Linked DNA regions of Paludibaculum fermentans. The protein of the gene in region 1 interacts with the protein of each later gene in a pairwise test. Links are inferred from orthologs where the notes say so. Each region holds a gene or a part of one and is shown on either strand. Other genes may lie near its edges.

The links.
Region 2: the proteins of ligA (region 1) and leuS interact in binary tests that used the Escherichia coli proteins (3 or more experiments, as listed by UniProt). The link is inferred for Paludibaculum fermentans from one-to-one orthologs.

The regions. Positions count from the first base shown.
Region 1 is NZ_CP063849.1:9,331,252-9,334,484, reverse strand. The notes cover bases 103-3,018. They hold ligA (NAD-dependent DNA ligase LigA), read left to right. Parts: upstream 103-527; coding sequence 528-2,510; downstream 2,511-3,018. Other genes in these bases: IRI77_RS37040 (YqaA family protein), read left to right, coding at 2,507-3,018; IRI77_RS37050 (diacylglycerol/lipid kinase family protein), read right to left, coding at 103-463. In the rest of the region: more of IRI77_RS37050, read right to left, coding at 1-102; more of IRI77_RS37040, read left to right, coding at 3,019-3,109; IRI77_RS37035 (enolase C-terminal domain-like protein), read left to right, coding at 3,130-3,233. UniProt on the Escherichia coli protein: DNA ligase that catalyzes the formation of phosphodiester linkages between 5'-phosphoryl and 3'-hydroxyl groups in double-stranded DNA using NAD as a coenzyme and as the energy source for the reaction.
Region 2 is NZ_CP063849.1:1,790,929-1,794,364, reverse strand. The notes cover bases 302-3,420. They hold leuS (leucine--tRNA ligase), read right to left. Parts: upstream 3,021-3,420; coding sequence 582-3,020; downstream 302-581. Other genes in these bases: IRI77_RS07105 (deoxyribonuclease IV), read right to left, coding at 2,981-3,420; IRI77_RS07115 (M14 family metallopeptidase), read left to right, coding at 302-522. In the rest of the region: more of IRI77_RS07115, read left to right, coding at 1-301; more of IRI77_RS07105, read right to left, coding at 3,421-3,436.

The DNA.
Region 1 (3,233 bases):
TGAACTCCGGACTCACCATCCGCACAATCCGCGCATCCAGCCCGACACCCGCCATGCAGGCGAAATACCGCGCCGGCTTCCCCGGAGCCGTCATCCGCCCCAACGAGATCGTCGCCGGCTCCAAGTCCTGGAATCTGGTCGCGGCCCGCACCAGGTTCCCGCCGATCCCTGTCTCCATGCCCAGGACGTTGGCCGTCCCGGCCGGCAGGATCCCCAGCGGCACCTGCAAACCCGCCATTCCGGCGATCACTTCATTGATCGTTCCGTCGCCCCCCGCGACAAACACGAGGTTCGAGCCCTCATCGATCGCTTTCCGGGCGATCGGGCCCGCGGTATCCGGCCCGGTCGTGGGACACAGCCGGATGGTTCCGACATGCGGTTCCAGCAGGCGCTGGGCCTCGGCGATCATCTGGGGACGGCGAAAAAGCTTTCCGGCGACGGGATTGTAGACCAAAGAGGCCAAGGTTCGAGATGCGTTGGGATCGGACACGTAGTTACGATTATAGATAGTGACTGCCCGGCAACAGATGGATGACTTGCGCGCCCAGTTGAGGCGGCACGAATACCTGTACTACGTGCTGGACGCTCCGGAGATCTCCGACGCCCAATACGACGGGCTGATGCGCCAGCTCCAGGCCCTGGAGCAGGAGCACAAGGACATCCCCGTGCCGCCCGATTCCCCCACCCGCCGGGTGGGCGGCGCCGTGCGCGAGGGCTTCGTCAAAGTGCGCCACAGCGCGCCCATGCTCAGCCTGGACAACGCCTTGAATCCAGAGGAGTTGCAGGCGTTCGACAGCCGCGTCCGCGAGCTGCTCGCCGGCCAGGAGTATCAGTACGCGGCCGAGCTCAAGCTCGACGGCCTGTCCATGGCAGTCCACTACGAGAACGGCATCTTGACCCAGGCCATCACCCGCGGCGACGGCACCGTGGGCGAAGACGTGACGGAGAACGCCCGCACCATCCGTTCCCTGCCCCTGCGCGTCGAAGCCGAATGGCCCAAGTTCGAAGTGCGCGGCGAAGTCATCATGCCGAAGGCCTCGTTCGAGAAACTGAACAAGGAGCGCGCCGCCCAGGAATTGCCCCTTTACGCCAATCCGCGCAACTCCGCCGCCGGGTCACTGCGGGTCCTGGACCCCACCATTACCTCGAACCGCCAATTGGAATACCACGCCTATTTCCTCCTGGTCGACGGGCAACCGGCCAAAGATAGCCATTGGGCCTCGCTCGACGCCATGAAGTCGATGGGCTTCCGGGTGAATCCGCGCCGCCGCCTCTGCGCCAACCTCGAGGAACTCACCACCTTCTGCAACGAAGTGGGCGAACTGCGCGACAACCTGCCCTACGAGATCGACGGCGTCGTGGCCAAAGTCGACTCCATCCCGCAGCAGCGCCAGCTCGGCTGGACCGCCAAGTTCCCCCGCTGGGCCATCGCCTACAAATTCACCGCCCGCCAGGCCGAAACCGTCCTGGAAGGCGTCGATGTCCAGGTGGGCCGCACCGGAGCCCTCACCCCCGTCGCCCGCCTGAAGCCGGTCACCGTCAGCGGCGTCACCGTCTCCAACGCCACGCTCCACAACGAAGAGGAGATCGCCCGGCTCGACCTCGCCATCGGCGACACCGTTCTCATCGAACGCAGCGGCGACGTCATCCCCAAAGTCGTGGCCGTGACGAAACGCCCCGACGGCCGCCGCGCCTTCGTCATGCCCAAGACCTGCCCGGTCTGCCAGTCGCCCGTCATGCGGGCCGAGGGCGAAGTGGCCAGCCGCTGCGTCAACACCAACTGCCCTGCCCGCCTGCGCGAGAGCATCCTCCACTTTGCCGCCCGGACCGTCATGGACATCGACGGGATGGGCGACGCCCTGGTCGATCAACTCGTCGCCAAGGGCCTGGTCCGTAGCGTGGCCGATCTCTACGAACTCACCGTCGAGCAGCTCCGCGACCTCGAGCGCATGGGCGAAAAGTCCGCCAAGAAGATCTGGGACAACATACAGACCTCCAAGCAGCGGCCCCTGCCGCGCCTCATCGCCGGCCTGGGCATCCCCTTTGTCGGCGAACGCACCGCGCAGTTCCTGGCCGATAGCCTGGAGAGCATGGACGCGCTGATGGAAGCCAGCGAAGCGCGGCTGCAGGCCATCGAAGAGGTCGGCCCCAAGATCGCCGAGAGCATCCGCCGCTTCTTCGCCGAATCGCACAATCAGGAACTGGTGCGCCGCCTGCGCGGCTACGAATTGAAGTTCACCCACGAGGCCGCCGTCCGTCCGGCGTCCGGCCCCTTCCTGGGCATGGTGTTCGTCCTCACCGGCACGCTGCCGAACCTCTCCCGCGAAGAGGCCAAGGCGCGCATTGAAGCCGCGGGCGGCAAAGTCACCGGCTCCGTCAGCAAGAAGACCAGCGTCGTGGTGGCGGGCGAAGAGGCCGGCTCCAAACTCGACAAGGCGCGCGAATTGAATATCGAGGTGTGGGACGAAGCCACACTACTCGGCAGGATCGGATCGGCAACAAACGAATGAGTGGATTTCTTGAGTTCCTAAAGGCCCTGGGCCCGATGGGTGCGTTTCTGGTCGCGCTGATAGACGGCATTGGCCTGCCGAATCCCGGCGGCCCCGACTATCTGGTGATCTTCCTGGCCTGGACCCGGCCCGACTCGGCCTACAGCAGCGGCCTGCTGGCCGTCCTGGGCGCCTTGATCGGCAGCCTCGCCCTCTTCTGGGCCGCCCGCAAAGGTGGCGAACGCTACCTCGACGAGAAGGCCAGCGGCCGCCGCGCCATGAAGTTCCGACGCTGGTTCGCCCACTACGGCCTGGTGACCGTCTTCATCCCGGCCCTGGTCCCCGTGGTCCCGCTGCCCATGAAGGTCTTTGTCCTGTGCGCCGGAGCCCTCGGAGTCCGCCCCTGGGTCTTCCTGCTCGTCATGGCCGCCGGCAAGTTCCCGCGCTATCTCGGCCTGGCTTACCTTGGCAAGGAGCTCGGCGAGCACTCCACCCGCTGGCTGAAGGACCACCGCTGGCACTTCGCCCTGGCCACGCTCGCCCTGTTTGCGTTCCTCTTTGTCCTGGTGAAGATCTCGGACGTGCTGCGGGCACGCCGCGCCGTGACTCAAGTACAGTAGCAGTACACGAGCACTCAGCCATGCACACTCCTCTCAGCCGTCGCTCCTTCGTCGCAGCCCTGCTCGCGGCCCCGTCGATCGCCAAGCAGAACCCCAACGACATCCGCGTGGAGAGCGTCAGCAC
Region 2 (3,436 bases), 7.5 Mb from region 1 along the record:
GGCATTGGCGTGGAAGGCGCCCGCGGCCTGCAGGAATTCGTGAAGCAGGGTGGCACGCTGGTGGCGCTGGATACGGCGACTGAGCTGCCGTTGGCTTTGTTTCCCATTGGAGTGCGCGGCGTTCTGCGGAGCGGGGAAGAGGAGACCTCGGGCGGCTGGTCGTGCCCCGGGTCCCTACTGCACCTGAATGTCGACACCTCGCACCCGTTGGCGGCGGGCGTGGCGAAGGACGCGATTGCGACCTCCACCGGCGGCCAGGCGTTCGATGTCACGATGCTGCCGGAGTTCAACCAGGGCGATCGCGAAGTGAAGGTCGTGGCCAGCTATGCTAAACAGAATCTGCTGGCCAGCGGCTGGATCGCGGGCGAGCGCATCGTGGCCGGCAAGCCCGCGGTGGTTTCGGCACGCATGGGGCAGGGGCGGGTCGTGCTGATCGGTTTCCGGGCGCAGTTCCGCGGTCAGAGTTTCGGGACCTTCAAGTTCCTGCTGAACGCGATCTACCAGAGCGCCGGGCAGAACTAGGAAATAGAGGAGGGAGAGCCGGGCGGCCGGCTCTCCTGTCTCACGGAAGGGCTGGTTTCTCAGCCCTTGATCACGATATTCACCAGCTTGCCGGGTAGCGTGATGACCTTGACGATGGGGCGGCCGGCGATGAACGCCAGCACCTTCTCGTCGGCCAGGGCGAGCGCTTCCTGCTCCTCTTTGGTGGAGCCGTGGGCGGCGGTGATGCGGCCGCGCAGCTTGCCATTGACCTGCACCGGGATCTCCAGCGCCTCTTCCTTGGCCAGTTCAGGATCGAAGGCCGGCCAGGACTGGCGGAAGACGGGTCCGGTTCTACCGATGGTGGCCCAGAGCTCTTCGGCGGCATAGGGCGCGAAGGGCGCGATGAGCAGCGTGAGCTTGGCGGCCACTTCCTGCCGGACGGCTGGGGACATGCCCGCTTCGGCGGCCTGCAGCGCGTTCAGCAGCTCCATCAACGCCGCGATGGACGTGTTGAAGTGCCAGCGGTTGTCGAAGTCTGACGTGATCTTGCGGATGGTCTGGTGGAGCTTGCGCAGGGCCTGGGCGTCGGTCTCGCCGCTACCCTCGGTGGCGTCGGCATTGCGCGTGACCCACTTGAAGAGGCGCGTCAGGAAACGGTACTGCCCCTCGACGCTGGACTCGTTCCAGTCCATGTTCTTCTCGGGCGGAGCCGCGAACAGCGTGAACAGGCGACAGGTGTCGGCGCCGTACTTTTCCACCATTTCGTCGGGATCGACGATGTTGCCCTTGGACTTGGACATCGTCTGCCCGTTCAACTGCACCATGCCCTGGGTGAACAGGTTTTTGAAGGGCTCGTCGACCTTCACCAGGCCGATGTCGCGCATCACCTTGCACCAGAAGCGCGAGTACAGCAGGTGCAGGATGGCGTGGGTGACGCCGCCGATGTACTGGTCCACCGGGAACCAGGGCTGGACGGTCTCCGGCGTGAATGGCAGCTTGTCGTTCTTCGGATCGACGTAGCGGAAGAAGTACCACGAGGAGTCGACGAACGTGTCCATCGTGTCGGTTTCGCGCTGGGCCGGCCCGCCGCACTTGGGGCAGGTGGTGTTCAGGAAGCTGGGATGGTTGGCGAGCGGCGATTTGCCCTGGCCGGTGAGTTCGACGTCGGAAGGCAGCAGGACGGGCAACTGGTCGTCCGGTACGGGCACGACCCCGCACGCCGGGCAGTGCACAACCGGGATCGGCGTGCCCCAGTAGCGCTGGCGGGAGACGCCCCAGTCCTTCAGGCGGTAAGTGATGGCGGCTTCGCCGAAGCCGTTCTCCTTCGCGCGGGCGCTCATCAGTTTGCGGGCGTCGGCGCTGGGCAGGCCGGACCATTCGCCGGAGTTCTCGACGATGCCGTATTCGGTGAACGGCTCGGTGGCGATGATCGCCAGCGGACCGTCGACGGGCCGGATGACGGGCACGATGGAGATGCCGTACTTCGTACAGAACTCGAAGTCGCGTTCGTCGTGAGCGGGCACCGCCATGATGGCGCCGGTGCCGTAGCCCCACAGCACGAAGTTGGCGATCCAGATGGGGACCGTGGCTCCGTTATAAGGGTTCACGGCGTAGTGGCCTGTGAAGAACCCTTCCTTGACGAGGTTCTCGGGATCCTTGCGGCTCTGGTCGTCGACCATCGCCTTCAACTGGACGGCCAGCGCGCCCTCGCAGAGCTGCTTGGAGAGCGGGTGCTCCGGCGCGAGGATGACGCAGGTGGCGCCGTAGATGGTGTCGACGCGGGTGGTGAAGACGCGGATCTTCTGGTCGGTGCCGGCCAGGCCGAAGTCGACCTCGGTGCCCTGGCTGCGGCCAATCCAGTTGCGCTGCATGGTGAGCACCTGGGACGGCCAGCCGGCCTCGATCTGCTTCATGTCGTCGAGCAACTGCTCGGCGTAGGCCGTGATGCGCAGGAACCACTGAACCAGTTCGCGCTGTTCAACGGGTGTGGTTTCGTGACGCCAGCAGCAGCCGTTCTCCACCTGCTCGTTGGCGAGCACGGTGGCGCACTCCGGGCACCAGTTGACGAGGGAGACCTTGCGGTACGCCAGGTCCCGCTCCATCATGCGCAGGAAGAACCACTGGTTCCAGCGGTAGTATTCGGGCTCACACGTGGAGACTTCGCGGTCCCAGTCATAGGCGAAGCCCATGCGCAGGAGCTGCTTCTTCATGTGAGCGATGTTGGAGTGGGTCCACTCGCTGGGGTGGCGGTTGTTCTTTATGGCCGCGTTCTCGGCGGGCAGGCCGAAGGCGTCCCAACCCATGGGGTGGAGCACGTCGAAGCCGCGCATCCACTGGTAGCGGGCGAGCGTGTCTCCAATCGAGTAGTTCCGCACATGGCCCATGTGGAGACGGCCGCTGGGGTAAGGCAGCATCTCAAGGACGTAGTAGCGGGGCTTGGTGCCGTCGTTGACGGCTTTGTAGAGCTCAGGGTCGGCGGTCCAGCGCTGGCTCCAATTCAGCTCGATTTCCTGGTGGTTGTACGGCTTTTCCGGCATAGTGATTTCAGTGCGTCCACATTGCGTTGGTCGTCGCCCGGCTGGTCGATGGGGGTCTCCAGCACAAACGCCTTATCCCGCAGTTTCGGATGGTTCAGAATCCTGCGAAACCCTTCCAACCCGATGTGACCTTCTCCTATGTTCGCATGCCGGTCCAGTTTGGAGGCGAAGGCCCCCTTGGAATCGTTGGTGTGGATGACTGGGATGTTCTCCAGGCCCAGGATCCTTTCCGCATCGCTAACTGTCTGATTCAGCCCGGCTTCGGTGGAAACATCGAAGCCTGAAACGTACAGGTGGCAGGTGTCCAGGCAGTAGCCGATGGGGTAGGGCACCTGGTTCAAGGCGAGGTCACGGATGGCTGTGAGGTCCTCAAACGTGCGGCCGATGGTATTGCCGGCGCCGGCCGTGTTCTCCAG